4 regions of the Sphingobium sp. R-21 genome follow, and region 4 is predicted to be linked to each of the others. Evidence: riboswitches for the same ligand, from Rfam matches in the RefSeq annotation. Region 4 holds a riboswitch; each other region holds the start of a gene.

Region 1 (7,214 bases), on a different replicon from region 4:
GCAAGCATCAGATTCGTAAGCCAAAGCGTCAGGCAGTCCACCATCACGGCGTCGGCCCGCAGCGCCGCTTCCGACAGCGCGGAGGGCAGATCCATCGGCGCATCGATCGTCAGCCAGCGGCTTCCGCGTTCACTTCGATGGCGGGCGATGCGCTCCTCCATCTCCGGATCGAAGGCCTGCGCCGTCGCGACATAGGCGAGATCGCCACTAGCGGCAGCCTCGCATCGCTCCTGCGCAAAGCGGCTCTTGCCGGATCGACATCCGCCCAGCACCAGCATCCGCTTCATCCAACACTCCCCCATATCGCGGCCAGGACCCACAGCAGCAGGCAAGCGCGCAAGTAGATGCCGAGTGCCGTCCTCATGCTGTGGACGTCCGCCTCTCCGCCCGTCCCTATCCACGGCTTGTCGTGCAGAACGCCCTCATACCGGACCGGCCCCGCCAGCCGGATGCCGAGCGCACCGGCCATCGCCGCCTCCGGCCATCCGGCATTGGGCGAGGCATGCCTCCGCCGATCCCGCCGCAGCACGGCCCATCCGCCACCGCCAGCGATGCACAGCATGACGCCCGAAAGCCGCGCCGGCGCCCAGTTCAACAGATCATCGAAACGGGCCGCAGCCCAGCCGAAATCGGTGAAGGGCGCTTCCTTGTGCCCGATCATGCTGTCGGCCGTATTGACCGCCTTATAAGCCCATATTCCCGGCATCCCGAGCAGCAACAACCAGAAAAGCGGCGCCACGACGCCGTCGCAGAAGCTCTCCGCCAGGCTCTCTATGCCGGCCCGCGCCACACCGGCTTCATCCAGCGCAGCGGTGTCACGCCCCACGATTCGGGCCACCGCCCGCCGCGCGGCATCCAGTTCGCCTCTTTCCAAAGCGCGGACAACTGGCAGCACATGGACATAAAGACTGTTCTGCGCCAGCGCTGGCCAGGCCGCGAGCGCCAGCCCCAGCCAGGCCCAGGGACCGCCCCAGCGGCGGATCGTCCATTCCAGCGCCAGACCCATGCCTCCCCCCGCGCCGAGCAACAGCAAGAGGAGGGCGAGTCCCGTCCAGCGCCGTAGGCGGCCGTTCAACCGACCCTGGTTCCATCGCCGTTCCACAGTGCCGATGATCCGGGCAAAGCCGCCCACCGGATGGCCGAGCCGCGCATGAAGCCAGCCTGGCCAGCCCAGTCCCGCATCCATCATCAGCGCCGCCAAGGCCACCGGCTCAAACATCGGCCAAAGCCCGGTCCAGTCGGGCGAGGGCAGCTGCATCGGCGGGGAGGCCGAGCCGCAGCCAGCGCCTGTCCTCATCGAAGGGACGTGTCAGGATAGACCGTCGCGCCAGCCTGTCGAACAGGGTCAGGCCGTCATCCACTTCCACCAATCGGAACAACGAGCATCCGCCGCGCCCCTGCAATCCATGCCGCGCCAGCACGCCGTCCAGCTTCGCCGCCTGCTCCTCCAGGGTCACGACGGTCTCGTTGATCCAGTTCCGGTCCCGATAGGCCGCGGTGCCAAAGGCGATCGCCGCCGCGGAAACGGGCCATTCTCCCATCATCCGGCGCACCTGCGCGACAACCGCCCGCGGTCCGAGCAGAAAGCCCAGCCTCACCCCGGCCAGCCCGAAGAACTTGCCGAAGGACCGCAACAGGATCAGCCGCCGTTCGTCCCCCACCATGCCCGCCAGGCTGCATGCCGGCACGGCGTCCGCATAGGCCTCGTCAACGATCAGCCATCCGCCGGCATCTTCCAGCCGATCAAGCCATTGCAGCAGGCGGGCTGGCGGCAGGATGCGGCCATCGGGGTTGTTGGGATTGGCCAGCAGCAGCGCCATCGCTTCGCGGGGCGGCTCCTCCCCTGCGCGCATGGGGGCGCCCTGGGTGAAAATCTCCCCATGGGTGCGATAGCTGGGCACCAGCCAGCGGCCGGGCATGTCCAGCATCCGTCCGACCAGCCGCAATCCCGCCTCGCTGCCCGGCAGGGTGCAAAGATTGTCGGGATGAACCCCGAAGCAGGCCGCCGCCATTGCCTCCATCGCCGCCAGATCATGCGGATCGGGCAAATGCCGCCAGTCGACGGCCAGATGATCGCCCCCCGGCCATGTGAACGGGCTGATCCCGGTTGAAAGGTCGATCCAGTCATCGCCGCCATAAAGGGCGCGCGCGTCGGCCAGGCGGCCGCCGTGGGATGTGAAGGCGCTCATCGCGCCGACACCATCGCCAGCAACAGCGCGCTTTCCAGTAATTCGATGCCCGCGCCATGCCCGTCACCTGAAATGCCGCCGATCCGGGACCGCAACCATAGTCCCCAGAGCGGAATCAATGGGATCGCCGCCAAAAGGGCGGGTTCCCGAAGACACGCCACCAGCGCCAGCATCGACCAGAGGACACATGGTTCCGGCCGCCAGCCTGCGCGAAAGCGGCTCGCCAGCCCTTCGTGAAGCGGCGGCAACCAGCGCGTCCAGAATAGCGGTCCGATACGCGCCACCATCGCCACGACAGCGAGCATCCAAAGTGGAAAGCTCTCCAACCACGATCGCAACAGCACCAGCTTGACCAGCAGTTGCAGACCGATGGCGACCGCGCCGAAGCTGCCGATATGCGGATCGGCCAGCACGGCGGACAGGCGCGTTCGGTCGCCATGCGCTGCCCCTGCCGCATCTGCTATATCGCCCAGTCCGTCGAGATGTAGCGCGCCGGTCACCGCGACCCATGCCACCAGTCCGGAAAGAGCGCCCACCCATGGATCGATCCGCATCCCCAGCCCGGCGCCGCCCGCCACGATCAGGCCCACCGCGATGCCGGTTGCGGGTAACCAGCGGATCGCGGCCGCGAAGTCCCGCTCATCCACATTCAGGGCGGGCAATGGCAGGCGCGTCATTAATTGCATGGCCAGGACCAGCCGCTTCATGTGATCAGGCCCATAATCTGTGCCGACCGGCTCTCCGGCCAAACCCGCAGGCTCAAAATCGCGCCATAGGGCAGATCCACCGCCCATCCCTGCCTCACGTCAAAGCCGCACAGCACGGCCAACGCCGCCCGCATCGCCCCGGCATGGCAAACCACCAGCGCCGGCTCCCCAGATGCGCTCAGCGCCTCGCCGATCCGGGTGCAGAGGCCAGTCCAGCTTTCCCCACCCGGCGGCGGGAAGCGATCCGGATCATCCCAAAAGCGCGCCAGGTCGTCCGCCGGAAGGCTCGTCGGGTCTGTCCCCTCCCAATCCCCGAAATTCAACTCCCGCCAGCGCGCATCCACCCGGTGTTCGATTCCGCGCTCCGCCGCGATGACGGCGCCCGGCACTCGCGCTCTGGCGAGGTCCGATGTCACCAGTCGGGCGAAATCCAGCCCCCGCGCCCGCTCGACGCAGAGGGCGATGCCCTCCGTTTCCGGCGGTGCGTCCAGATGACCGAGCAGACGCCCGGCAAGCTGCGGCGCGCCATGCCGCATCAGATGGAGGGAAAAGGCGCTCACAGGGCGCTGGCCACCGCGGCTTCGGCAAAGCTCGCCATGTCCTGATGCGCGGCAAGGGCGGAGCGGACGATCTGCGCCGCTACCGCCGCACCGCTTCCCTCGCCCAGCCGCATGTCGAGCCGCAGCAAAGGTTCCAAGGCCAGCGCAGCCAGCAGTCGCTGATGCCCCGCCTCCGCCGACAGATGGGCCGCCAGGCAGTGGTCGGTGATCGCCGGATTGTCCCTCACTAGCGGCGCGACGGCCGCGCAACAGATAAACCCGTCCAGCATCACGGGAACGCGCCGCATCCGCGCCGCCAACACCGCTCCGGCCAGCGCCGCGATCTCTCGCCCGCCCAATCGCCGCAGGGTTTCGAACGCATTGATGCACTGCCCCCCATGCACGGCGAGTGCCCGTTCCACCGCACCGGCCTTGCGTATCAATCCCTCGCCGTCCACGCCCGTGCCGCGCCCGATCCAATGCTCCGCCGGACCGCCGAATGCCTGGGCGCAGAGCGCCGCGGCCGGCGTGCTGTTGGCAATGCCCATTTCGCCCAGCAGCAGCAGGTCCAGCCCCGCTTCCACCACCGCCGCCCCCGCATTGATCGCGGCCAGGCAGTCGGCCTCGCTCATGGCGGCCTCGACACAGATGTCGCCTGTCGGCCTGTCCAACTCGATCGCGACCACGGTCAGTTCCGCGCCGCAGGCCTGGGCCAGCGCATTGATCGCTGCTCCGCCATGATGGAAATTCGCCACCATTTGCGCCGTCACCTCGGCGGGATAGGCGCTGACCCCCCGCGCGGCCACGCCATGATTGCCCGCGAAGATCGCGGCGCGGAGGCGCTCCGCCACAGGCCGCTCCCGGCCCTGCCAGCCCGCCATGAACAGGGCGATTTCCTCCAGTCGCCCCAGGGAACCGGCGGGCTTCGTCAATATGGCCTGCCGCGCCGCTGCGGCATCGATGAACTCTGCTTCCGGAGCCGGCAAATCCTTCAGCGCCGCGGCAAAGGCCGTGCTGTCGCTGAACCGGATCATGAGCAGACAAAGCCTTCGGGCGGCGTCCGGACGATGAAATGCCCCTTCACGCCCTGCGGCCAGTCGGCATAGCGCACCACGCCCTCTTCGCTTTCGGCATGGCGCACGGCATAATCGAGGATCGCGCGCGCGGCGTCCTCATCCGGGGCGAAATCGCCCAGCACATAGCCGACCTTGCCGGTCCCGCGCACATGCACCGTGCAGTGGCGCTGGCAGGCGAAGAGGCAGGGCATGTCCTGCACGGCAATGCCCGCATAGGCGGGATCGCCGTCGCGTATCTTCTGCATCGCCTGCACCAGCAGGGCGCCGCCCCGCCGCCCCGCTCCATCCTCCCGTTGTTCCGCCGAAAGGCGACAGGTCGAACAAACGACCACCGAAGCCCCAGGCTCCACAGGCCGCAACATCAGCGATGGCCCCGCGAAAAAGTCATATCATATCCTCCAGCCCCGACGGCATATGCCCTGTCGGGAACCGCGCGGGAGAGGACTGGCCGGCATCGGGCAGGCGATAGAACTCCCCTGCGCGGCCGCGCCGGCAAGGCGATGACTGTCGCTCGGCGAGGATATCCCCGTTCGTCCGGCACACCCTGTCCGGCCGAAGAACGACCGCGTCAGGCAGGTCTCCTGGCTCGCGGGTCGACGCTTTCCGGCCGCCTTCTCGAAACCTCTGGTTCCAATGGCGCGATGGCTGGATCGCTCGCCGCTTACAGTTGCAGGGGCAGCGCGGGCGTTCCACCCGACTTCCCTTTTCATCCCCTCACGGGGAACCTGTCGCACTGGCGCTGATAAGACTGCATTCGCCCGATCGCAAGGTCGTAAAAGGACAGAGTTAACACGTCCGCACCTGCGCTCGATTTGCGATGGTTACACTTCTCTTCACTCGCCCGAACTGCTATCATCGGACGCAAAGAGGGAGAGGAACCATGGCGATTCTGACGCGATGGATGGATTGGTTCTGTCAGTTGTTCGCATGCACGGCTGAAAATGAAATGCGGGTCAACGGCCTGATTGCACATGTTTCTTCCGACAGCGACGATCGTTAACATCCCATAGCGAACGCGGCCTGTCGAATTCGTCGCCGTGGATGGAACGGCGAGTCTCTTTCGCGTGTATTATGGCCATGCTGGCCAATGATTTCGGTACCACGCTCGTCCGCCTTTTGCTCGCAACCCTGCTGGGCCTTGCGCTGGGATTTGAGCGGGAACGTCACGGCCATGATGCGGGCCTGCGTACCCATGGACTGGTGTCGCTGAGTTCGGCGATGCTGACTTTGTCAGCACTGGAACTGGCGGAAGCCCATCAGGACAGCGATCCGATCCGCGTCGTTCAGGGTCTTGCCCAGGCAATCGGCTTCATTGCGGGCGGCCTCATCTTCGTGCGCGGCGGCGATGTGCGCAACATGACCACGGCCGCCAGCCTGTGGATGGCGGCAGCCGTCGGAATCACGGCAGGGGCCGGCCAATATGTACTCGTGCTTGCAGGATCGCTGATCGCGCTGGTCCTGCTGTCCCTGCTCCTCCTGATCGAAAAGCGCATGGGTCGGCGCGAGAAGAAGGCGGACGATCCGGAAAGCGGTTCCGTCACCATGCCCAATCGCCGGGGGTCGGCAGTCCCCAAGCGTGACGGCTGAAGGGCTCCTCCGCATCGCCGCCTTTAGTGACCCCCAACGTTGCGCGCATGGTCGCGATAGGGGAAGAGACAAGCGATGTGGGCGGAAACCCTTGTTGCGATTCGTGCCATGATATGGCGCAGGGTCCGCTCCCGAACCGCTTGAGGAAAGAGCAATGAGCAAGGATATCATCATCGCCGGCTATGCCCGGACCCCGATGGGTGGCTTTCAGGGCGCACTTTCGGGCGTTTCCGCGCCGGAACTGGGCGCCGTGGCGGTAAAGGCGGCGGTCGAGCGTTCGGGTGCCGCGCCGGAAGCCATTGACCGCATCTATATGGGCTGCGTCCTGCCCGCCGCGCTTGGGCAGGCGCCCGCCAGACAGGCGGCGCTCGGCGCAGGTCTTCCACAGTCCGTCGAAGCGACCACCGTCAACAAGATGTGCGGTTCCGGCATGCAGGCGGCGATCATGGCCGCCGAAGCGCTGAGCGCGGGAACCGTGGACATCGTCATTGCGGGCGGCATGGAGAGCATGACCAATGCCCCCTATGCCCTGCCCAAGCATCGTTCCGGCGCGCGCATCGGCCATGACCGGATCATCGACACGATGATGATGGACGGGCTGGAGGACGCCTATGACCGCGGCAAGCCCATGGGCGCCTTTGCCGAGGATACGGCCCGCGACTATCAGTTCACGCGCGCGGAAATGGACGCCTATGCGGTTGAGAGCCTCGCTCGCGCCAACGCCGCGATCGCCAGCGGCGCCTTCGCTGGGGAGGTTGTTCCGGTGACGGCCCGGACGCGCGGCGGCGAAGTCCAGGTCGACAAGGACGAGCAGCCCGGCAATGCCAGGCCCGAGAAGATTCCTTCCCTGAAGCCTGCCTTTGCCAAGGACGGTGCGATCACGGCGGCGTCCTCTGCCTCCATCTCGGATGGCGCGGCCGCGCTGGTGCTGACCCGTTCCGACGTCGCGGAGAAGCTGGGCCTCGCAAGAGAAGCGCGCATCGTCGCCACCGCAGCCCATGCCCATGCTCCCGCGCTGTTCACGACGGCCCCGGTTTTCGCGATCCGCAAGGTACTGGATAAGGCCGGCTGGTCCTCTGGCGAGGTCGACCTCTACGAAGTCAACGAGGCATTCGC
Region 2 (7,214 bases), 120 kb from region 4:
ACGCCGGCGCGGCCAATGCCCGACGTTCGCCGGTCGGTTGGCCGCCCTAAGCGCCGCATCCCGATCACAATGCCGCTCACCGAGATGATTGCCCCGACAATCAACCAAACCCACATCCATATATCCCAAAGGGGCCGTTGACGGATGAGCACATCGAAATCCCAGCGATGCAGCCCATCGAACAGCCAGCGATAGAGGCGGCGGCGAGCGTCCATGTCGCGCAGCACCTCGCCTGTGCGGGGGCTGATATAGACCCAACTGTCATTCATGTCGGCGAAGCGGATGCGCAACACCGGCAATTCCACGCTTCCCTTGGCTTCATACCAATAGGCATCGGACTTGGTGAGCCAGTCGGCCGCTTCCATCCGAGCGTCGGGAACCAGCCGATGGGCGGTGCGGATCAGGCGGCGTGGCTCGAGCTTCACCGGCTTCAAGCTCCGCGCATCGAGGATCGCATCCTGTCCACCCGGTCGGGAGAAGATCAGCAAAGGCGTGTTGTCGGTCCATATCAGCCGCATCTGACGCGCGCCCGCAGCCTCTGGTGTGCTGCCGACGTGCTGCCAGTCCAGCGCAGGGGGCATCCCTGCTCCGGCATAAGCGGCACGAGCCGCATCGCTCAGACCTTTGCTGGCGAACCAGCGGTTGGGATCGACGGAGAGCCAGCCGCTGACGATCCATGCGACCAACAGGGTGCCGCCGAGCAACCCCGTGACATGATGCCACCGCTGCCAGCCGCGATAGGGCGAAATCCGCCCGCCCTTGTAGCGGCGGCGCAGCCGCATACGCAGCACCCCGATCCACATGCCGCTGACCGCCCCTATGATGCTTGCCCCGGAGGTCCAGAGGATCACCTGCCTCCACAGTGGCTGGTCCTGACGCAGCACGGTCGGATAAATCCAGTGGGGAACCGATCCGAGCCAGTTCCAGAACCGCTCTGTGCGGTTCGTGTCCAGCACCACCGTTCCGGTGGTCGATGCGATGTAGAGGACCAACCCATCCGGCCGGTCGAGCGTCACCTTCCACAATGGCCGATAGCGGTTAAACCCGCTGCCAACCGTCCATTGATCCCGCTCGATCAGATCCACGGCGGAGGCAGGCGCTTTGCCGAACGCGGCAGCGATGCCGCCAGCCTGGCGAGCCGTGACAGGAGCGATGGCGCGCCCGCTCATTGCCGCCGCCGCCCCGTCGTGCAGCCAGACGGGACCGTCCAACCCTTGTTGCAACACGGCGTCGGCCTGAACACTCCCATGGACCTGCTTCCAGTCGATGGGTGCCAATCCCGCCAGCCGCTCCTGCTGGGTCAGCGACGGGAAAGGCACATACATCATGACGATGCCCGACAGGAACCACATCGCCAGCAACAGGCATGTCACTATGCCCAGCCAGCGATGGGTCAGATACAGCCATCGCTTGCCGCGATGACGCCACCGGGCGCGTGCGTCAGAAATGAGCCGTCACCGAAATGTCGATGGAACGGGGGCGGCCCAATATCCACTGCTCGTCATTATAGGTGGTGGTCGCATAATCCTTGTCAAAGAGATTATAGACCCGCAGGTTCGCCGCGAGATTGGGGGTGAACGCATAGGTCAACCCCGCATCCACCACGGCATAGCCCGGCACCCGGTGGCTGTTGGCGTTGTCCGAGAAGCTCCGGCCGACATAGCGCAAACTGGCATTGGCCCGCAGCGCGTCAATGGGCGCCCAATAGACGGACAGGTTCGCCGCTACTTCAGGCACATTGGGTGGCGTGTTGCCGGTATAGCTGGTGCCGCCGCTGATGAAGTCATCGAAATTAGCGTCCAGCACTGTGCCATTCGCGTCGATGCCGAAGCGGTCGGTCAGTTGCAGCGTCACCGAAGCCTCCACACCCTTGGCGGACCGCTGGCCGATCTGTTCTATGGGACTAGTCGGCGTCTGCTGCGCCACCAGCTTCTTCTTGACGATACGATAGGCCGCCAGAGTGGCGCTGCCCTTGCCATCGAGGAACATGGCCTTGATGCCGCCCTCGACCTGATCGCCGGTCGCGTTGGTGAAGGCGAACTGGGTCGCATTGGTGGTGAAGGTGGTCAGCGTGCCGAGCGGATCTACGCCGGTCGAATATTGCCCATAGAACGAGATATTGGAGGTCGGCCGATAGACGCCGCCGATCCGCCAAGTGGTGTTGCGGAATTTCCGATTGGTCGCACCATTGGGAAAGGCATTGACCTCGCTGGTGCTGCCGTCCGGGTTATAGACGATGTTCCAGCGTTGCACCTTGTCACGCTCGTGCCGGATGCCTGCGACCACCGAAAGCTGATCGGTCAGCGCCAAGCGGTCTTCGGCAAAGAAGCTATATTCGTTGGTCCGCGTGCGATAGCGGGGCGCGATGCCCTGCGTGTCGTAGAACAGGCCCGGATCGAAGTCGAAGGGATCGACAGCATCCTCCTGTGGGTCCGATCCGAAATCATTGGAATAAGTGAGCTTGATGAGATTGGCGTCGAAGCCGACGACCAGATCGTTTTTCAGGCCCGCAATCGGCTTGCTAATGCGGATGGTCGCCTGATCGCCATATTGGGTCTGGTCATGGAAGATGCCCAGATTGTCCATTCGGTTGATCAAGCCGGTGTCGTCATTGTAGAAATAGCTCTCCAGATTTTTGAACAGACGCTTGCTGGTAAGGCGATAGGCGGCGTTGGAGAGGGTGATGCCTTCGGCCACCGTCCAGTCGGCGGTCAGCGTGGTCCGATTGTCGCGATAGTGCAGGCTGGCGTCGGCGACATTATAGTTGCGCCGCTGGTTGTCCTTCACCAACGCCCCGTCGATCAGTGGCGTGCCGAAATATTCCATCGGCCGCTGATTGCCATAGTCGTTACGCAGGGTGAGCGTGAAGCTGTCGCTTGGCCGGAAGCGCAGCGCACCCGAGAGCGCGAGGCTCTTGGAATGGCCACGGTCGACATACCCGTCCGACGCCCGGTAGCTGGCGTCGATCCGGTAGGAGAGCATCTCGCCCAGCGGTCCACCGACACCTGCCGCCGCGCGCCAGCTATCCTGCGAGCCATATCCTGCTTCCGCGTCAAATTCGGTGCGTTCGGCATTGGGGGATCTGGTGATGATGTTCACCGCGCCGCCCAGTGCGCCCTGTCCGTAGAGCACGGAGGCGGGGCCGTTCAGCAATTCGATCCGCTCGACATTCCACGGATCGGTGGGGAAGGTGATCGTGCCCGCGACCGGGAACAGCCGGACACCATCAACCAGTTGCAGCACTGAACCCTGACCGGAAAAGCCGCGCAGCGACAGGGCCGTGCCGCCATTGCCCGGATTGGCGGAGGTGGTGACGCCCGGTGCACGGGTTACGGCCGACATTATGTCCAGATCGCCCCGAGCGCGGATCGCGTCGCCATCAATCTGTGCGACGCTGGCTGGCGTTTCGAGCGCGGTCAGCCCCAGGCGCGATCCGGTTTCCGTCTCTTGGAGCAATGCTCCCGGCCGAACGCCCGACACGATGATTTCGGCTGAGCTGTCCGCGGCGGTTTCCGCGCCGGCCTGCTGCGTCGTGGTGGCGGCCAGCCCGGTGGCCAGCCAAAATCCTACATTTTTCCATTCCATTGCATGTCTTCCCGGCGTCACGCGACATTCGGGTGGAGACGTGCCGCCAGCGACGGTCGGCGCACGTCAGCAGCCGGACGCCATAGAGCGACCGCCACGCGAACCGATGCGGCCTCCACCGCCCGTTCGTCGCTCAAACGGAAAGATACCGTGCCTTGGCCATCCCCTGGACCGGGCAAGAGCGACCAGACGCTGGCAGGTCTCCTGGCTCGCGGGTCATAGCTTGATGCACGGCCTTCCCAGACCTCGCAGGATTTAGCGTCCGGTCCAGTGGCTGCCTCCTCACACTGGAGGAAGCGATATGCATCGCGCTCGCCGCTTACAGTTGCAGGGACAGCCCCGGATTTGGATGGCCGGAGCCATCCTCACCGCGTTCCCTTTTAAGCCTCTTTCGAGGCACCGGCGCGATCATGCCCGGGACGATGAAGCCATCGTCCCGGGCAGAGGTGCGTTAGCGGGAGGGTCAATGCTCCGCAAGAGCCTAATCTCACGCCGCCGCGAGACCGAGCCAAGGCGAGATGGCCGATATCCGCATGAGAACCAGGCGCTTAACCAGCGACAACAGGACACGGGATATCGCGAGTATGGGCCAGAACCCGGCTGAGTCCGTCGTACAGCCGGATGCCATGGTTGCTGATCCTGATTTTCGCCGTGCCGGGCTGCTAGCCGTCAATCAACATTGCGGCGCTATCGCGACTGCCGAATGGTCAGACTCGGCATCAACCGAAATTCCGGCTTCCTTGCGCTCGGAATAGCGATCCACAAGTTGCGCCGCATGCGGTCGCATAAGTACCGTAAAGCGGACCAATTCCTCCATCACATCGACGATGCGCTCGTAGTAGCTCGACGCCCGCATCCGGCCGTCTTGGTCGAACTCCTTGTAAGCCATCGCCACCGACGACTGGTTGGGGATCGTGAACATCCGCATCCAGCGACCCAGCAGGCGCAGCGTGTTGACGGCATTGAACGATTGGGAGCCGCCGGACACCTGCATGACTGCAAGCGTCCGCCCTTGCGTCGGCCGCATCCCGCGAATCTGGAGCGGCAGGTGGTCGATCTGCGTCTTCATGATGCCGCTGATTTGGCCGTGCCGTTCCGGGCTGCACCAGACCATGCCTTCCGACCACAGCGCATGCTCGCGCAATTCATGCACCGCAGGGTGATCGTCTCCCGCCACCTGATCTGGCAGCGGCAGGTCGCTGGGATCGAAGATCCGCGTCTCAGCACCGAAATATTGCAGCAGGCGGGCGGCCTCTTCCACGGCGAGGCGAGAGAAGGAGCGCTCTCGCAGCGAGCCGTAGAGCAGTAGAAAGCGCAGAGGCGGCTGGTCCGGGCCAAGGCCAGCGGCGGGACGAGCCAGCGCAAAGGCCTTGTCCAAGGCAGGCAGATGATCGGGGGCGGTGAGTTCACGCAATCTCATGCGGCAATGGCTTTCTCATACCAGGGACGGGTTCGCTTTACCAAGGCGACAATGGACAGCATCACCGGCACTTCCACCAGCACGCCTACGACCGTTGCCAGCGCGGCGCCGGAACTGAGCCCAAAGAGGCTGATGGCGGCGGCCACAGCCAGTTCGAAGAAGTTGGAGGCGCCGATCAGCGCCGAAGGGCCGGCGACGCACCACGCCACGCCGAAACGGCGGCTGAGCCAGTAGGCGATGCCGGCGTTGAGATAGACCTGAAACAGGATCGGCACGGCAATCAGCGCGATCACCAGCGGTTGCCGGATGATCTGCTCACCCTGGAAGCCGAACAGCAGCACCAGCGTCAGCAGCAGGCTGGCAAGGCTGATCGGGCTGATGGCGGACAGGAAATGCTGAAGTCCCTTCTCGCCGCCGCGAAGAAGCGCTCGGCGGAGCAGTTGGGAGATGATAACCGGGACGACGATGTAGAGCCCCACCGACAGCGCCAGTGTGTTCCACGGCACGGTGATTGATGCCACGCCCAACAGCAGGCCGACGAGCGGTGCGAAGGCAAAGATCATGATCAAGTCGTTCAGTGCCACCTGGCTCAATGTGTAGTTCGGCTCACCGTCGACAAGGTTCGACCAGACGAAGACCATTGCCGTGCATGGCGCTGCGGCCAGCAGGATCAGGCCCGCAATATAGGACGAGGATGCGCCTGCCGGCAGCATCGGGACGAACAAATAGCGGAGGAAGAACGTCCCGAGCAGCGCCATCGAGAATGGCTTGATCGCCCAGTTCACCACAAGGGTGACGCCGATACCGCGCCAGTGTTGCCGAAGGCTATGCAGCGCGCCGAAATCGACCCGCAGCAGCATCGGGATGATCATCAACCAGATCAGCCCCGCAACGACGAGGTTGACGTTGGCGATCTCCAGCGCTGCGATGGTCTCGAAGGCGCTCGGGAGCAAATGGCCAAGACCGATCCCGATCGCGATGCACAGGGCCACCCACAGCGAGAGATAGCGTTCGAACAGCGACATGGTCGTCAGTCCTTCCCGGAAGCAGCCGGCGCGGTCGCGATGCCGCCGCCCAAGGGAAGCTGCATGTAAACCGTGTCGAGCCAGCGGCCTGCCTTCCAGCCCATGCCGGTGAGGCGACCGACATGCTCAAAACCGCAGGACGCGTGGAGCGCTACGGAGGCAGGTTCACCCCCGCCGATGACGGCGACCATCTGCCGGAAGCCATGGGCTTCAGCGGCCTTCAGCAAGGCCATGAGGAGCAGCTTGCCGATGCCGCTACCGCGCCTGTCGTGCGCCACGTAGATGCTGTTCTCGCAGGCATAAGCGTAGGCCGGCCGATCGCGGAACTGCGTGGCGTAGGCATAGCCCACCACCTCAGATCCATCGCAGGCAACAAGGAATGGCCAGTCTCGTCCGGTCAGCGTTCGTATCTTGGCTTCGGTCTCCTCTTCGGTCGGTGGCACGATTTCGTAGGTCGCCGTGCCGTGCAAGACGTGATGCGCGTAGATGGCGGCAATGGCACCGGCATCGCCGATCGTTGCGTCGCGAACCGAAAGGGTCATCGCCTCGTCGCTTCCACGACTTCGCCGTCTTCCTTGACAAATGGGCAGCGCTGCCCGGCCGGCAGCAGATCCAGGACTTCTTCGGAAGGCCGGCAGAGCTTCACACCCAGCGGAGACACCACCAGCGGACGGTTGATGAGGACGGGATGCTCCATCATCGCGTCGATCAGCGCGTCATCGGCCAGGCTTTCGTCGCCCAGGCCCAGTTCGGCAAAAGGCGTGCCTTTCTCGCGCAGCAGGGCGCGCGGGGTGATGCCGGCCCGACCCATGAGTTGCACCAGGAGCGCGCGGCTTGGCGGCGTCTTCAGATACTCGACCACATGGGGTTCGATGCCCGCATTGCGGATCATGGCCAGGGCATTGCGAGAGGTTCCGCAAAGCGGGTTATGGTAGATCACGATATCGGTCATCATCGCCTCTTCAGCAGCAGATAAGTTCGGCCAGCAGCGGCTCGCACAGTTCGGCGCGTCCCTGGCAGCAATCCTTGGCCAGATAGACCATCAGTCCGCGCAACGCGTCGAGATTGGCGCGCTGGATTTGTTGGCGGCCACGCTTCTCCGACAGTACCAGTCCGGCTTTCACCATGACGGCGAGGTGCGTTGAGAAGGTGCTCTGGGTCAGGCCGGAGGCCTCGACCAGCTC
Region 3 (7,214 bases), on a different replicon from region 4:
CGCCTCCTGCCGTGAAACGGCATCCTGCGCCAACATAGACGACCACCGCCGGGAGGTGGTGGCAGCCAGCCGTTCATTGGCGAGCGCGGTCTGGTAATCCGCCTGCGCCTGCGCGAGCTGCTGGTCGACCTCCGGCGCGTCCAATATGGCGAGCGGCTCGCCCGCCCGGACATGATCGCCGATATCGGCCAACCAGCGCCGCACATAGCCATTGGTCCGGGCAAAGATCGCCGCGCTGTTATAGGCCTGAACATTGCCGGGCAGAACCAGCGCGTCGCCCTCGCCGGCGGTGGCGGGCATCACGACCGCCACGGTGGGTATGGCGGCGTCGGCGGCCACCTGCTTCAACTCATTGGTCGCGTGGATGCGCGATGCGATGCCCAGGCCGACAACAGCGACGGCGATGACCGCCGCGCCGACGCCCACCCGCTTCAGCGTGCGGCTGTCGGGTCCTTGTGCTTCGGGATGTTCGATGGGGTTGTGCTCAGACATGGTGGGGCTGCATTTCCAGGGAAGACGCCTTCTGCCCATGTTTGCGATGGACGAAGGCAAAAATGGTGGGGACGAAGAAGAGGGTTGCGATGGTCGCGCAGATCAGGCCGCCGATGACGGCGCGGCCAAGCGGCGCATTCTGCTCGCCGCCATCGCCCAGGCCGAGCGCCATCGGTCCCATTCCGATGACCATGGCGAGCGCGGTCATCAGCACCGGGCGAAAGCGCACCATGCCGGCCTCCAGCGCGGCCTTGCCGGCATCGCCGAGTTCGGCGAGCTTTTCCCGCGCAAAGCTGACGACCAGGATGGAGTTGGCGGTCGCCACGCCCATGCACATGATCGCCCCGGTCAGCGCCGGTACGGACAATGTCGTGCCGGTAATGAACAGCATCCACACAATGCCCGCCAGCGCCGCGGGCAAGGCGGTGATGATCACGAAGGGATCGACCCAGCTCTGGAAATTGACGACGATCAACAGGTAGATCAGCACGATCGCCCCCGCCAGACCCCAGCCAAGCCCCGAAAAGGCCGTGTTCATCGTCGCATATTGGCCGCGAATTGTGACGGTCGTGCCCTTGGGCAGTTCCTTCTCCAATGATTTGATCGCCCGTTGAACATCGGCGGCGACCGCGCCCAGATCCCGTCCCTGCGTCGTCGCGAAAATGTCCAGCACGGGCGCAATATCATAGTGCGTGACAACCGGCACGGTGTTGGACCGCCGGATCGTCGCCAGCCCGCCCAGCGGCTGAACAGGGGCGCCGGACGCACTGCTCGACACCGGCACATTGCTGAGATCGCTCATCGATCCCACAAGATATTCCGGCGCCTGCGCCACCACCGGATATTGGACGCCGTTTTCCGGATTCACGAAATAGACCGGTGCCGTTTGCGAAGTACCCGCAAGCTGGCTGGCCAGGCTGGTCGTCACGTCGCGCTCCGAAAGTCCATATTGCCCGACCCGTGAACGGTCGACCTCCACCTCAAGCTGGGGCGAGCGTGCCGGCTGCTGGATACGGGCATCGGCCAGCCCGGAAATGGCCGCCATCCTCGCCAGCAACTTCTGGGCATAGGCGCGGTTGCCATCGGCATTCTTGCCCGCGATCTGCACGTCGATGGGTGCCGGCGCGCCGAAATTCAGGATCTGGCTGGTGATGTCGGCCGGCAGGAAGGCGAAGCTCGTTCCGGGGAAGCGACGGGGCAATTCCCGCCGCAGCTTCGCGACAATCTCGTCGGTCGGCCGGTGATCCCTCGTCAGGGCGATCAGCATGTCGCCATCCTGCGGGCCAATGGTGCCGCTATTGTTGTAGATGGTGTTGATGCCGCTTACCGGCAGGCCGATATTGTCCGTGATGGAGGCGAGTTCCTCCGCCGGAATCATCGAGCGGACTTCCCGCGCGATACGATCGAAGCGCGCGGCGCTGTCTTCGATCCGCGCCCCCACCGGTACGCGCACATGCATCGCGATCTGGCCGGAATCGACCGAGGGGAAGAAATTGCTGCCCAGCATCGGCAGCAGCGCGAAGGACAGCAGCACGATGGCCATGAAGCCCAGCAGGAAGGGCTTGCGCGCATGGAGAGCCCGGTGCAGCAGCCCGACATAGCCGCGCCTGGTCTTCTCGAAGCGCTTTTCGAACCCGCGTTGGAACCGGACCAGCGGATTGCGGGAAGCGGGCGCCCCGGCCAGGTGCATATCGCCCCCCTCGACATGGGGCTTCAGCAGATACATCGCCATGGTCGGCACCAGCGTCCGCGACAGGATGAAGGACGCAATCATCGCGAATACGACGGACAGGGCCATCGGCACGAACAGGAAGCCTGCAACTCCGGGCAGGAAGAACATCGGCACGAAAACGATGCATATGCACAGCAGCGATACGAAGGCTGGCGTCACGATCTGCGCCGCGCCGTCCAATATGGCTTCGATCACGCCCTTGCCCTGTTCCAGATGCCAGTTGATATTTTCTATGGTCACGGTCGCATCGTCGACCAATATGCCGACCGCCAGGGCCAGGCCGCCCAGCGTCATGACGTTCAGCGTCTGGCCGAAAGCCGCCAGCGCCGCGATAGCGGCCAATATGGCGAGCGGGATCGACAGGGCGATGATCACCGTCGAACGCCAGGATCCCAGGAACAGCAGGATCATCAACGACGTCAGCGCCGCGGCGATCGCGCCTTCATGGATGACGCCTTCCACGGCTGCCTTCACGAAGAGCGACTGGTCGCCGATGGGCAGGATCTTGAGCGCGTCGGGCAGGCCCGCGGCAATCTGCGGCAGTTTCTGCTTGACGCCGTCCACGATTGCCAGGGTGGAGGTCGCGCCGTTCTTGAGGATGGTCAGCAGCACCGACCGGCTGCCCTCGACATGCACGATATTCTGCTGCGGGCCGCTGCCGTCGCGAACATGCGCGACGTCCCGCATGGTGATGGTCGCGCCGTTCACGACCTTGACCGGCAGGTCGTTCAGAGCCTCTATGGAGGACGGGGCGTTGTTCAACTTCACGCTATATTGCGTTTCGCCGATCTTGACGAAGCCGGCCGGGTTGATCTGGTTCTGCGCCGCGATGGCAGCGCCCACATCCTGCGCCGACAGACCCTTCGATTGAAGCGCCAGCGGGTTGAGGTCAATCTGAACCTGCCGCTGCTTGCCGCCGGACGGGAATGGCATGGCAAGACCGGGCACCGTGATCAGGGGCGGGCGGACCTGGTTCATGCCCATGTCGAACAATTGCTGTTCCGACAGCCCCTTTCCCGACAGGGCAAGCTGGAGGATGGGAACGGTCGACGCACTATAGTTCAGGATCAGCGGTGGCGTAATTCCCGGCGGCATCTGGCGCAGGACGGTCTGCGACACCGATGTCACCTGCGCCGTGGCGGTCCGGATGTCGGCGCCCGGCTGGAAATAGATCTTGATGACGCCGATACCCTGAAGCGACTGGCTCTCGATATGGTCGATATCATTGACCGTCGTCGTCAGCACCCGCTCATAGGGATTGACGATGCGGTTCGCCATGTCCTCCGGCGACAGGCCCGCATATTGCCAGGCAACGGCCACCACCGGGATGCGGATGTTGGGGAAGATGTCGACCGGGGTGCGCACGGCCGCCAGAACCCCGCCGATCGCGATCAGGATTGCCATTACGATGAAGGTCAGCGGACGATGCAGGGCAACCTTGACGATATCGATCATTCACGACTCCACGCAAGCGCCGCCAGGTGATCCCCGCCGCACATGAAACGCGACCTCTCCGGATATATTTTTCGCCTTCTGGGACAGTGACGAACAGCGCCAGGAAATGCGCATATCTTTTTTTCGCATTTTCAGGCGATTGTCCGTGACCGGCCTGCCTGACAATGCGCCCAAGAATGCGACGACATCCCCGACCATGGGCGGAGTGCTGCGGCAATGAGGGGGCATAGCCCGCGCACATCCGCCCGACGGTCATGGGACACCGCCGCATTCGAAAACGCCCATGCGCCCTTGGACATTCCACGTCTAATATATAATATGGCATGATCGATATCTTTGACGACATGATAATATGGACCTGCGCCACCTTCGTTATTTCCTGTGCGTCGCTGAAGAGATGCATTTTGGCCGCGCCGCGCTTCGCCTCGGCATATCCCAGCCGCCGCTCAGCCAGCAAATCCGCGCCCTGGAGGAGGAGCTTGGCGTCCGCCTGTTCGATCGCACCAGCCGCAAGGTGCGCCTGACGGAGGCGGGCCGGCTGTTCGAGCCGGAAGCCCGCAGGACGCTTGCCCAGGCCGACCGCGCAGCACAGATCGCGCGCATGGCGCAGCGTGCGGAGATCGGGCGGCTGGGGCTGGGTTTCACTACGTCCGGACCCTTCGTGCCGCCGATCGCGCGCGCGCTCTACCGCTTCCGCAAAGCCCATCCGGACGTCGAACTGATCCTGCGCGAACAGGGCCGCGACGAACAGATAGAGGGGGTCGCCAGCCGCCAGCTCGATCTTGGAATCTTGCGTGATTTCACGGCATTGACGCTGTCTGATGGCTTGCTGTCGCAATGCCTGCTCAAGGAAGAGATGGTGCTGGCGCTGCGCGCGGATCATCCGCTGGCGCTAAGGGCGGCCCCACCCCGGATTGCCGACCTTTTCGATGAACCGCTGGTCCTGTACGGCGCACCCAATGGCACAGGCTTCACGGAACATTTCCGGGCCCTTTGCACGGAGGCTGGCTTCGTCCCCAAAATCTCCCATGAAGCCCGCAGCCTGGCCACCCTGCTGGGCCTGGTTTCGGCGGGGTTCGGGCCTACGGTCATACCCTTGTCAATGGCGCGGCTGCACCTTGACAATGTGGTCAACCGCCCGTTCGACTTGCCGGTCATGAGTTCGCTCTGGCTGATCCACGATCGGGAACTGTCGCCCACCGGCCTGGCGTTCCTCGATACCCTGCTCGAAGAATGCCGGTCGACCGGAATCACCTCCAGCGACAGCCGATGCGCCACCGCGCCATGACGGAGGTCATCGCCCAATGCCTCATCAGGGAACGACCGCTGATGAAGGCGCCGATGAAGCGCCCCTTCCCATTTCTTTTCCCAGCCTCTATGCACGGCCGTGAAGATCGGTTTCGGTTGGTCTTCATGATCGCGCCGGTGCCCTCGCAAGGGGCTTAATAGGGAATGCGGTGATGAATCCGCAGCTGTCCCTGCAACTGTAAGCGGTGAGCGAGACGCATAGCGATCCTCCGGAGCGCCGGATGATCAGCCACTGGGCCGGACGCTAAACCATGCGAGGCCTGGGAAGGCCATGCGCCGAGCCGTGACCCGCAAGCCAGGAAACCTGCCTGCGTCTGGTCGCTCTTGCCTTGGTCCAGGGGATGGCCGCGGCACGGTCCTCCGTCTGAGCGACGCTTCTCGCAGCGGGAGCTGCTGTCCGCATGCCGGGCGCAAGAGCGTCCGTCCGGCATGAAGGCGGTTTCCGTCCGGTTTCGCAGACGCCGACGGGATACCGTCCGATGACCATTTCCTCCGATGCGCAGGCATCGATGCAGGCGCCTCCTGGCGGCCTGCGTCGCCGCGCCACCGGCATGTTCGCCGGTCTCATCGCCGCCAATCTGGCCGCCTGGATCGCGGCCTTCACCATCTTCGCGGGCGATCCCGTCATGCTCGGTACGGCGGTGCTTGCCTGGAGCCTGGGCCTGCGCCATGCCGTCGACGCCGATCATATCGCCGCCATCGACAATGTGACCCGCAAGCTGATGCAGGACGGCCAGCGGCCCCTTACGGTCGGCTTCTGGTTCGCCATCGGCCATAGCGGCATCGTGCTGATCGCCGCTGTCCTCATCGCATTCGCCGCCAATGCCCTCAGCCGCGTCGAAGCCGCAGGAGCCATTGGCGGCACCATTGCGACGCTGGTGTCCGCGACCTTCCTCCTTGCCATTGCGGCGATGAATCTGGTCATCCTGCGATCCGTGCTCAAGACCTTCAATCATGTTCGAAGGGGTGGCGCCTATATCGATGAAGATATGGACATTCTTCTGGGCAATCGGGGTCTCCTGTCGCACCTTTTCCGCCCGCTTTTCCGGCTGGTGACGCGAAGCTGGCACATGGCGCCGCTCGGCTTTCTTTTCGGTCTGGGCTTCGATACCGCGACAGAGGTTGCCATTCTGGGCCTTTCCGCCGGCCAGGCCGCCAGCGGCCTTTCCATCGCGACCGTCCTTATCTTCCCCCTGCTCTTTGCGGTGGGGATGGCGTTGATCGACACCACGGACGGCGCGCTGATGATGGGCGCCTATCAGTGGGCGTTCGTGAAACCGATCCGCAAACTCTACTATAATATCACCATAACGCTGATGTCGGCTCTGGTCGCGCTGCTGATCGGCGGGATCGAGGCGGCGGCGCTGCTGGGCGACAAGCTCGGCCTCAGCGGCGGCATCTGGACCCTCGCCGCCGATTTGGGCGCCCATTTCAACAGCCTTGGCTTCATCATCATCGGCCTGTTCGCCGCCTGCTGGCTGGCGAGTTGGGCCTTCTATCGCTGGAAGGGCTTCGACGAGATCGAACTCATCCCCGCCGCTGGCCACCAACCGCAAGGAAATCCCGCATGAAAAAGGTATCTGCAACCGTCATCACCGGCTTTCTGGGTGCCGGCAAGACCACGCTGATCCGTCACCTCATCCAGCATGCCGGCGGCCGTCGTCTGGCCCTTATCATCAATGAATTCGGGGATGTGGGCGTCGATGGCACGCTGGTTCAGGGGTGCGGCGACGAAGCCTGCCCGGATGACGACATCATCGAACTGGCCAATGGCTGCATCTGCTGCACCGTGGCCGACGATTTCCTGCCGACCATGCAGAAACTGCTCGATCGCCCTGTCCCGCCTGATCACATCATCATAGAGACCAGCGGCCTTGCCCTGCCCAAGCCGCTGGTGAAGGCGTTCCAATGGCCCGACATCCGGACGCGGGCCACGGTCGACGGCGTCATCGCCTTGATCGACGCCGACGCGCTCGCCGCCGGCCGCTTCGCCCATGACGAAGTCGCGCTCGCGGCCGCCCGTGCTGCGGACCCCACGTTGGATCATGACAGCCCGATCGAGGAATTGTTCGAAGATCAACTCGCCTGTGCCGACCTCGTCCTGCTCAACAAGACCGACCTGGTGGAGCCGGACCGCCTGGTGGCGTTGGAGCAGGAACTGGCCCGGGAAATCCGACCCGGCGTCCGCATCCTCCGCACCGCCAGGGGAGAGATTGATCCCGCTATC
Region 4 (7,214 bases):
GATCTTGCCGCCCTGCCCCGCCCGAAGCATCGCGGCGTCGCCGCCTATTATCAGCGGCGCGGCTATATGACCGGCACCGGCACGCTGGTCGACGACCTGATGCGGCGCGTGGGCCTGGTCAACCTGGCGGCCAGGCTGGGCAAGCCGGCACTGTCGCAGCTTTCGCTGGAGGAGATGATCGCCGCCCGCCCGGACTGGCTGATCGTCGAGGCGGGGAGCGAGAAGGTGGTCGATCAGGGGACGGAGATGCTGCACCATCCGATATTGCGCGCCATTCCGCGCATCCGCGTGCCCCAGGCGTGGACGGTGTGCGGCGGCCCCGCCTATGTCGACGCCGCGAGGAGCATCACGGCGCAGCTTGACGGCGCAGCGCGCAGGGGCGCGGCGCAGATCAACGCCGCGCCGCGCCCATAAGCCGTCAGAAGCGCACACGCACGCCGCCGAAGGCCGATCGCCCATAGGTGCCATAGCCATAGACCGTGGCGTATTTCGCATCGGTGACATTGTCGATGCGGCCATAGATTTCCAGCTTCTCCATGATCGGAAAAGACGCCCGGATGTTCGCTATCGCATAGCCGTCCAGCCGTACCAGATTGGTCGCGTCGTTGAAGCTGTCGCCCACCATCGTCACGGTGGCGCCGGTCGACAGGCCGAAGGGCCAGACATAATCCGCCGAAACGCTGACCGCGTCGGGGGCGCGGCGGGGCAGCCGGGCGCCGCTACTGCGGTCGCGCGCATCGACATGGCTGTAGGCGGCCGTGACGGTCAGCGCATCGACCGGCCTCAGCGTCAGCATCGCCTCCACCCCCTTGGCGCGGGTGCGGTCGAGATTATTATACCCGCCATAGAGGCCGATCGAATAATCATAGTTGATCTGGTTTCTGGTATCGCGGCGGAACGCCGTGACGGAGAGGATCGCCCGGTCGCCGTCGAGCCTCTGGTCAAAACCGATATCGTAGCTTTTCGACCGCTCGGGACGCAGGCCGGCATTGCCGACATCGGCGCCGTAAAGCTGGTAGAGCGACGGCGCCTTGAACCCCTCGCCATAGCTCATGCGGATATTGGTCGCGCCGGCATTGGGCGTGTAGTTGGCGTTGGCGCCGAAGGTCGTCGCGCCGCCGAACTGGCTGTGATCGTCATGCCGCACGCCGCCGGTCAGCGACAGGCCGGCAAGGGGCTTGACGACGGCCAGCGCATAGACGCTGTCGATATCGGCCTTGTGGCGTTCGGTGGAACCGAAGCCGGAAAAATCATAGTCGGGCCGCTCATGTTCATAGCCGAAGACCAGCTTCGCCTGATCGACCGGCTGGTAGACCCCTTCATATTCGAAGCGCAAATTGGTGCCGGAATAGGCATAAGGCCCGAAAGCGGACGTATAGTCGCGGTCGATGCGGAACCAGGTGACGGCCGCCCGATTGGTGAGCCTGCCGTCGAACAGCGCGAGGTTGAGGCCCGCATAGCCGACATATTGATCCGATTTCGAGGAGTCCGTGGTGCTGTCCACCACGCCATTGTCGGTATCCAGGTCGGCATGGATATAATAGCCGCGCAGGTCGAGGTTGAGGGTATCGGTGAAGGACAGCTTCAGCCTGGCATTGGCGGCGATATTCTCATAGCCGTCCTTTTCGGTGCCGCTGGCGGCGGAGGAAATGCCGTCGGTGTTGAAATAGGCGATGCCGACGCCGCCCGACGCGATGCCGCTGCCGCCCGAAACGTCCGCCTTCGCGTTCAGCGTATTGCTGTAGCCGTAATCGACGGAGGCATTGCCGGCAAAGCCGGTGCCGGGCGTTCCGGTCATGACGTTGACCACGCCGCCGATCGCCTGGCTGCCGTAGACGATCGAGTTGGAGCCGCGCAAAATCTCGATCCGCTGGATATTGCCGGTCAGCAGATTGCCGAAATCGTACATGTCGCCGATGCCGCTGGGGTCGTTGACCTTGACCCCGTCGATCAGCACCAGCGTCTGCGTCGTTTCCGCGCCGCGCAACGAAACCCCGGTCACGCCGCCCAGGCTGCCGCTGCGGTTGAAGCGCACGCCCGGCGTGGTGGCCAGCAGGTCGACCACGCTGACGCTCTGGCGGGTGCGGATGGTGTCGGCGTCGATCACGGTGACGGCCTGGCCGACCTCGTCGCGCGGCTGTTCGATGCCCAGCGCGGTGACGATGATCTCATCCTCCGCCAGCGCAGGTGCGGCCGCGAGCAAGGCGGCGATGGAAACGGAAATCCTCAACATGTCTGTCTTCCCCCTGAGCGCGATGCAACATGGCTCAGGGCGTCCGCTCATGCGGCCGGACAGGGGAAAATGGCTGGCGCCCGCGCCCTCCCCCACACCGATGCGGCCCCGCGCCGCTTCGTCGCTCAGACGGAGAACACCGTGCCGTGGCCATACCCTGGACCAAGGCAAGAGCGACCATGCGTCGGCAGGTCTCCTGGCTCGCGGGTCAATGCGGCGATGCACGCCTTCCCGGACTTGCGTCCAGTGGCCGGCCCTGGGGGCCGAAGTGCATCGCGCTCACCGCTTACAGTTGCAGGGACAGCCGCGGATTGGGACGGCTTCCCGTCCGCACCGCATTCCCGTTTTCAGCCCTTCCGGGCACCGGCGCGATCTTCCTTGCGCGCAGGGGCTTTGCCCTGCCCGCGCCGGGCGCCATAAGGGAAAGCGGCGGCCATGCCAAGGGGCAGCCGCAGAAGGAGATTGCATGTCGTTCGCCATCAACGCCGCCGATGTCGAGGATGCGGCGCGGGTCATCGCCCCCGCCGCCATCCGCACCCCCCTGCTGGAAAATGCGGCGCTCAACGCCCGCTGCGGCCGGCGGGTGCTGGTGAAGTTCGAGGGCGCGCAGCACAGCGGATCGTTCAAGTTCCGCGGTGCCTACAACCGGCTGGCCCGGCTGGACGCCGGGGAGCGAAAGGCAGGCGTCGTCGCCTGGTCATCGGGCAATCATGCCCAGGGCGTCGCCTTTGCGGCGCGCTTGCTGGGGATCGCGGCGACGATCGTGATGCCGGCCGACGCGCCCGCGATCAAGACGGCGAACACGCGGGCACTGGGCGCCGAAGTCGTTGCCTATGACCGCTTCACCGATAACCGGGAGGAGATCGCCACGCGGCTGGCGACCGAGAGGGGCGCGGTGCTGGTGCCGTCCTTCGACGATCCCTTCATCATGGCGGGCCAGGGCACGATCGGGCTGGAGATCATGGAGCAGGCCGCCGAAGCTGGCGCGAAGATCGGCCAGATCCTGGTCAATTGCGGCGGCGGCGGCATGGTGTCGGGGATCGCGACGGCGGTGAAGGCGCGCATGCCCGAGGTCAACATCCATGCGGTGGAACCGGAAGCGTTCGACGATACGGCGCGGTCCCTGGCCAGCGGCAAGCGGGAAAGCGTGTCGCCCGATGCGCGGTCGATCTGCGACGCGCTGCTGTCTCCGACGCCGGGAGCGCTGACCTTTCCCATCAACCAGGCGCTGTTGTCCGGGGGCCTGGCGGTGAGCGACGATCAGGTGCGCGACGCGATGCGCTTTGCCTTTTCCGTGCTCAAGCTGGTGGTCGAGCCGGGCGGAGCCGCATCGCTGGCGGCCATGCTGGCCGGAATTGCTCCGCCTGCCGAAGGGGCCGGCGTCGTGGTGATTTCAGGCAGCAATGTCGATCCCGACAGCTATGCCCGGATCATAGGCGGCGGCGCATGATGCGGCTGATGGGGGCAGTGCTGGCTGGCGGGCGGTCCAGCCGGTTCGGCAGCGACAAGGCGCAGGCGATGCTGGAGGGGCGCACCCTGCTGGAGCATGCGGTCGAGGCTCTCGGCCGCCATGTCGAAACCGTCGTGGTATGCGGCCGGCAGGTGGAGGGCATGATCGGGCTGGCGGATCGGCCCGCCGCGGACATGGGGCCGTTGGGCGGCCTCAACGCGGCGCTGCATCATGCCCTGGCGCAGGGTTATGACGCCGTGCTGACGACCGGGTGCGACGTGCCCGCCTATCCGGACGGCCTGGCGCAGGCCCTGATCGGCCCTGAACCCGCCATCCTCAAGGGGCAGCAACTGGCCGGATTCTGGCCCGCTTCGCTGGCGGGCGAACTGGATGCCCATCTGGCGGAGGACAATAACAGATCGATCCGGGGCTGGCTGGAGCGGGTCGGCGCCCGGATCATCGACCGGCCCGAATTCGTGCTGCCCAACATCAACCGGCCGGAGGATCTGCAGGCTCTGGCAAAGGACAGTCGATGAATGGAGTGCTTCCGCCAAGGCACCTGAACGAGGCAAGCCGCGAAAGCATCCCGTTCCGGCTTTGAACGGGAATCCCGCTTCGCGGGTCGTTATTTGGTCAGGGCTACAGCCGCCATGGTCTCCACCGGCGCATGCGTCCCGGCCACCGCCTCCCCGATCAGCAGAAGCGTCGGGTCTTCGTCGCTGATCGTCCGCACCAGGAAGGCCAGAGCCGACAGCTTGCCCCGGATCAGCCGTTCCGTCGGCAGGGAGACATTGACTGCCACCATCACCGGCGTTTCGGGATCGCGCCCGGCGGCGATCAGGCAATGGCTGATCTCGCCCGCCGCGGCCCGGCCCATATAGATGCCGATCGTGCCGCCCGGACGGGCCAGCGCTTCCCAATCCAGCTTCAGCGGTTCGCCCGCCTTCAGATGCGCTGTGACCAGCGTCAGCCCCCGCGCCACGCCGCGCAGGGTGAGCGAGGCATGGCCGCTCGCCGCCGCAGCGCTGGCCGTGGTGATGCCGGGGCAGATGCGCACGGAAACGCCCGCCTCCGCCAGATGCGCCATCTCTTCCGCCGATCGGCCAAAGACCGAGGGGTCGCCGCCCTTCAGGCGCACGACGCGCCTGCCCGCCCTGGCGGCCGCGAGCAGCAGGTCGTTGATGCTGTCCTGCGCCCTGGAATGGCGGCCCGAACGCTTGCCGACGCTGACGCGCTCCACCCCCGGGGGAATGAGGTCGATCACGCCCGGCCCGACCAGCGCGTCGTAGAAGACGACCTCTGCCGCGGCGATCAGCCTTTCCGCCTTGCGCGTGAGCAGGTCCGGATCACCCGGCCCCGCGCCGACCAGCCAGACCTGTCCGGGCGCGATCAGGTCCTGGGGCAGTTCATTCGGCTGCATGAAGCGTCTCCTGCATGCTTTGGGCAAGGATATTGGCGAGCGCGGGGCGGCATGACCCGCAATTGGTGCCCGCGCCCAGCGCCTTGCCGATGGCGGGCACATCAACCAGTTGCTGTTCGCGGATCGCGGCGACGATCTGGTTGAGGCCGATGTCGAAGCAGACGCAGATGGTCGCCCCCTTGTCCGGCTGGCTGCCAGGTCCGCGCGCCGCAAGGACGGAACCGCCGACCCCCTCGACCAGCAACTGGCCGATCAGCCAGTCGCGCGAGGGCAGCAGGCCGGTGCGCGTCACGAACAGCACCCCGTTCAGTCGGCCTTCGCCGATGGTCGCGATGCGCCGCGTTCCGCGTGAGGCGTCCATCGCCTCCACCCGGTCGCCCTTTGGAAGAAAGGCGTCGAGCCGGGCAGGATCGCCATTGCCGGCAATTTCATAGAGCGCGCCGCCCGGCACGGCGATCCTGGTCGACCAGAGACAGGGCAGCTTCACGGGCTGCCCGGTCGCAGCCTGATCGCGCAGGATGAGAAAGCCCTTCCATTCGGCGGCCACCTTCTCGACGCTGGCCGGGGTCGATTTGAAGCCCGGCTGGCCCGAATGGGGATCGACCAGCGGACGGGGCAGCAGGCCGGTGCGGCCCCCGCTCGACATCTGGTCCGTCCAGTGGATCGGGGTGAAGATGTCGCCGGGCCGCTGGCCCTCGCTCAGGCTGACGCGAAAGATGCTGTTGCCCTGCGCTGTCGCGACGCGGGCCAGGTCGCCGTCGACGATCCCGAGCGCCCCGGCATCGCGGGGATGGATTTCCACCAGCGGCTCCTCGCGATGGCGGGCGAGTTTCGGGGACAGGCCGGTTCGGCTCATCGTATGCCACTGGTCGCGATAGCGCCCGGTGTTGAGCGTCATCGGCCATTGCCCCAGCGGCTCCTGAACCTCCATCTGCTTCGTCAGCACCAGCCGCGCCCTGCCGTCCGGCGTGGGGAAGCGGCCGTCGGCGAAGGCTGTGCCGCCCCAGCGGAACGGCTCCATGGCGTCATAGGCATCATTGCCGATCGTCGCCCAGGCGCGCAGGTTCAGCATCCGCTGCCCATCATTTCCATAGGCGGTAAGGCGCGCATGTTCGCGCCAGATGTCGGCGGGCCGGTCATAGGCGAAGGCGTTGCGCCAACCCATGCGGCGCGCGACTTCCTTGACGATCCACCAGTCCGGCCTGGCCTCTCCGGGCAGCGGCAGGAAGGGGCGCTGGCGGCTGATCGTTCGGTCCGAATTGGTGACGGTGCCGTCCTTTTCCCCCCAGCCGGCGGCGGGCAGGCGGACATGGGCATGGGTGCTGCTGTCGGTGTCGGCCATGATGTCCGAGACGACAAGGAACGGGACGGCTTCCAGCGCTTCGCGCACGCGGCCCGCATCGGGCAACGAGACGGCGGGATTGGTCGCCATCACCCAGAGCGCCTTGATCCGGCCTTCGTTGATGGCGCGGAACAGGTCGACGGCTTTCAGGCCGGGCTTCGTCGCCATCTTCGGCGCGGCCCAGAAGCGGCCGACGCGCTCCACATTGTCCGGGGCGAAGTCCATATGGGCGGCGAGGGTCGAGGCAAGCCCGCCGACTTCGCGCCCGCCCATGGCGTTGGGCTGGCCGGTGATCGAGAAGGGCGCCGCGCCCGGCTTGCCGATGCGGCCCGTCGCGAGGTGGACGTTGATGATCGCGTTGACCTGATCGGTGCCGCGGATCGACTGGTTGATGCCCTGGCTGAACATCGTGACCGTGCGCGGCGTGGCGGCGAACAGCGCGTAGAATTGCTCCAGCAAAGCGGGCGCGATGTCGCAGGTCCTGGCGGTCGTCCAGAGATCGTGGCCGGTGCGGATATGGTCCCAGAAACCTTCGGGTGCGCTGACATGATCGGCGACGAAAGCCGGATCGGTGATGCCCTCGGCGTCGCACCATGCCAGCAGCCCGTTCATCAGCGCGACGTCCGTGCCCGGCTTCACGGGCAGGTGCAGGTCGGCGCCCTCGCAGGTTTCGGTGCGGCGCGGGTCGATGACGACCAGCTTCGTGCCGCGCGCGGCGCGGGCCGCCTGGATCCGCTGATAGACGATCGGATGGCACCAGGCCGTGTTG

The links. Region 4 has a riboswitch for cobalamin ahead of ACN9MX_RS07550 (TonB-dependent receptor plug domain-containing protein). Riboswitches for the same ligand answer to the same signal wherever they lie in the genome.
Region 1: another riboswitch for cobalamin. It lies ahead of ACN9MX_RS19855 (DUF1636 domain-containing protein); the one in region 4 lies ahead of ACN9MX_RS07550 (TonB-dependent receptor plug domain-containing protein).
Region 2: another riboswitch for cobalamin. It lies ahead of ACN9MX_RS06965 (TonB-dependent receptor); the one in region 4 lies ahead of ACN9MX_RS07550 (TonB-dependent receptor plug domain-containing protein).
Region 3: another riboswitch for cobalamin. It lies ahead of ACN9MX_RS20010 (HoxN/HupN/NixA family nickel/cobalt transporter); the one in region 4 lies ahead of ACN9MX_RS07550 (TonB-dependent receptor plug domain-containing protein).

The regions. Positions count from the first base shown of each region.
Region 1 is NZ_CP184375.1:1,148,613-1,155,826, reverse strand. It holds gene cobU (bifunctional adenosylcobinamide kinase/adenosylcobinamide-phosphate guanylyltransferase) at 1-278, opposite strand, end outside; gene cbiB (adenosylcobinamide-phosphate synthase CbiB) at 284-1,219, opposite strand; gene ACN9MX_RS19875 (threonine-phosphate decarboxylase) at 1,212-2,189, opposite strand; gene ACN9MX_RS19870 (adenosylcobinamide-GDP ribazoletransferase) at 2,186-2,896, opposite strand; gene ACN9MX_RS19865 (histidine phosphatase family protein) at 2,893-3,456, opposite strand; gene cobT (nicotinate-nucleotide--dimethylbenzimidazole phosphoribosyltransferase) at 3,453-4,469, opposite strand; gene ACN9MX_RS19855 (DUF1636 domain-containing protein) at 4,466-4,873, opposite strand; cobalamin riboswitch at 5,066-5,255, opposite strand; gene ACN9MX_RS19850 (MgtC/SapB family protein) at 5,583-6,098, shown strand; gene ACN9MX_RS19845 (acetyl-CoA C-acyltransferase) at 6,253-7,214, shown strand, end outside.
Region 2 is NZ_CP184374.1:1,473,373-1,480,586, reverse strand. It holds gene ACN9MX_RS06970 (PepSY domain-containing protein) at 1-1,373, opposite strand, end outside; gene ACN9MX_RS06965 (TonB-dependent receptor) at 1,441-3,585, opposite strand; cobalamin riboswitch at 3,763-4,004, opposite strand; gene arsH (arsenical resistance protein ArsH) at 4,259-5,005, opposite strand; gene arsB (ACR3 family arsenite efflux transporter) at 5,002-6,030, opposite strand; gene ACN9MX_RS06950 (GNAT family N-acetyltransferase) at 6,036-6,572, opposite strand; gene arsC (arsenate reductase (glutaredoxin)) at 6,569-6,982, opposite strand; gene ACN9MX_RS06940 (ArsR/SmtB family transcription factor) at 6,993-7,214, opposite strand, start outside.
Region 3 is NZ_CP184375.1:1,183,847-1,191,060, reverse strand. It holds gene ACN9MX_RS20025 (efflux RND transporter periplasmic adaptor subunit) at 1-492, opposite strand, end outside; gene ACN9MX_RS20020 (efflux RND transporter permease subunit) at 485-3,679, opposite strand; gene ACN9MX_RS20015 (LysR substrate-binding domain-containing protein) at 4,032-4,967, shown strand; cobalamin riboswitch at 5,086-5,313, shown strand; gene ACN9MX_RS20010 (HoxN/HupN/NixA family nickel/cobalt transporter) at 5,467-6,558, shown strand; gene cobW (cobalamin biosynthesis protein CobW) at 6,555-7,214, shown strand, end outside.
Region 4 is NZ_CP184374.1:1,592,049-1,599,262, forward strand. It holds gene ACN9MX_RS07545 (ABC transporter substrate-binding protein) at 1-414, shown strand, start outside; gene ACN9MX_RS07550 (TonB-dependent receptor plug domain-containing protein) at 419-2,233, opposite strand; cobalamin riboswitch at 2,403-2,616, opposite strand; gene ACN9MX_RS07555 (threonine ammonia-lyase) at 2,700-3,683, shown strand; gene mobA (molybdenum cofactor guanylyltransferase) at 3,683-4,219, shown strand; gene cobA (uroporphyrinogen-III C-methyltransferase) at 4,309-5,103, opposite strand; gene ACN9MX_RS07570 (molybdopterin-dependent oxidoreductase) at 5,090-7,214, opposite strand, start outside.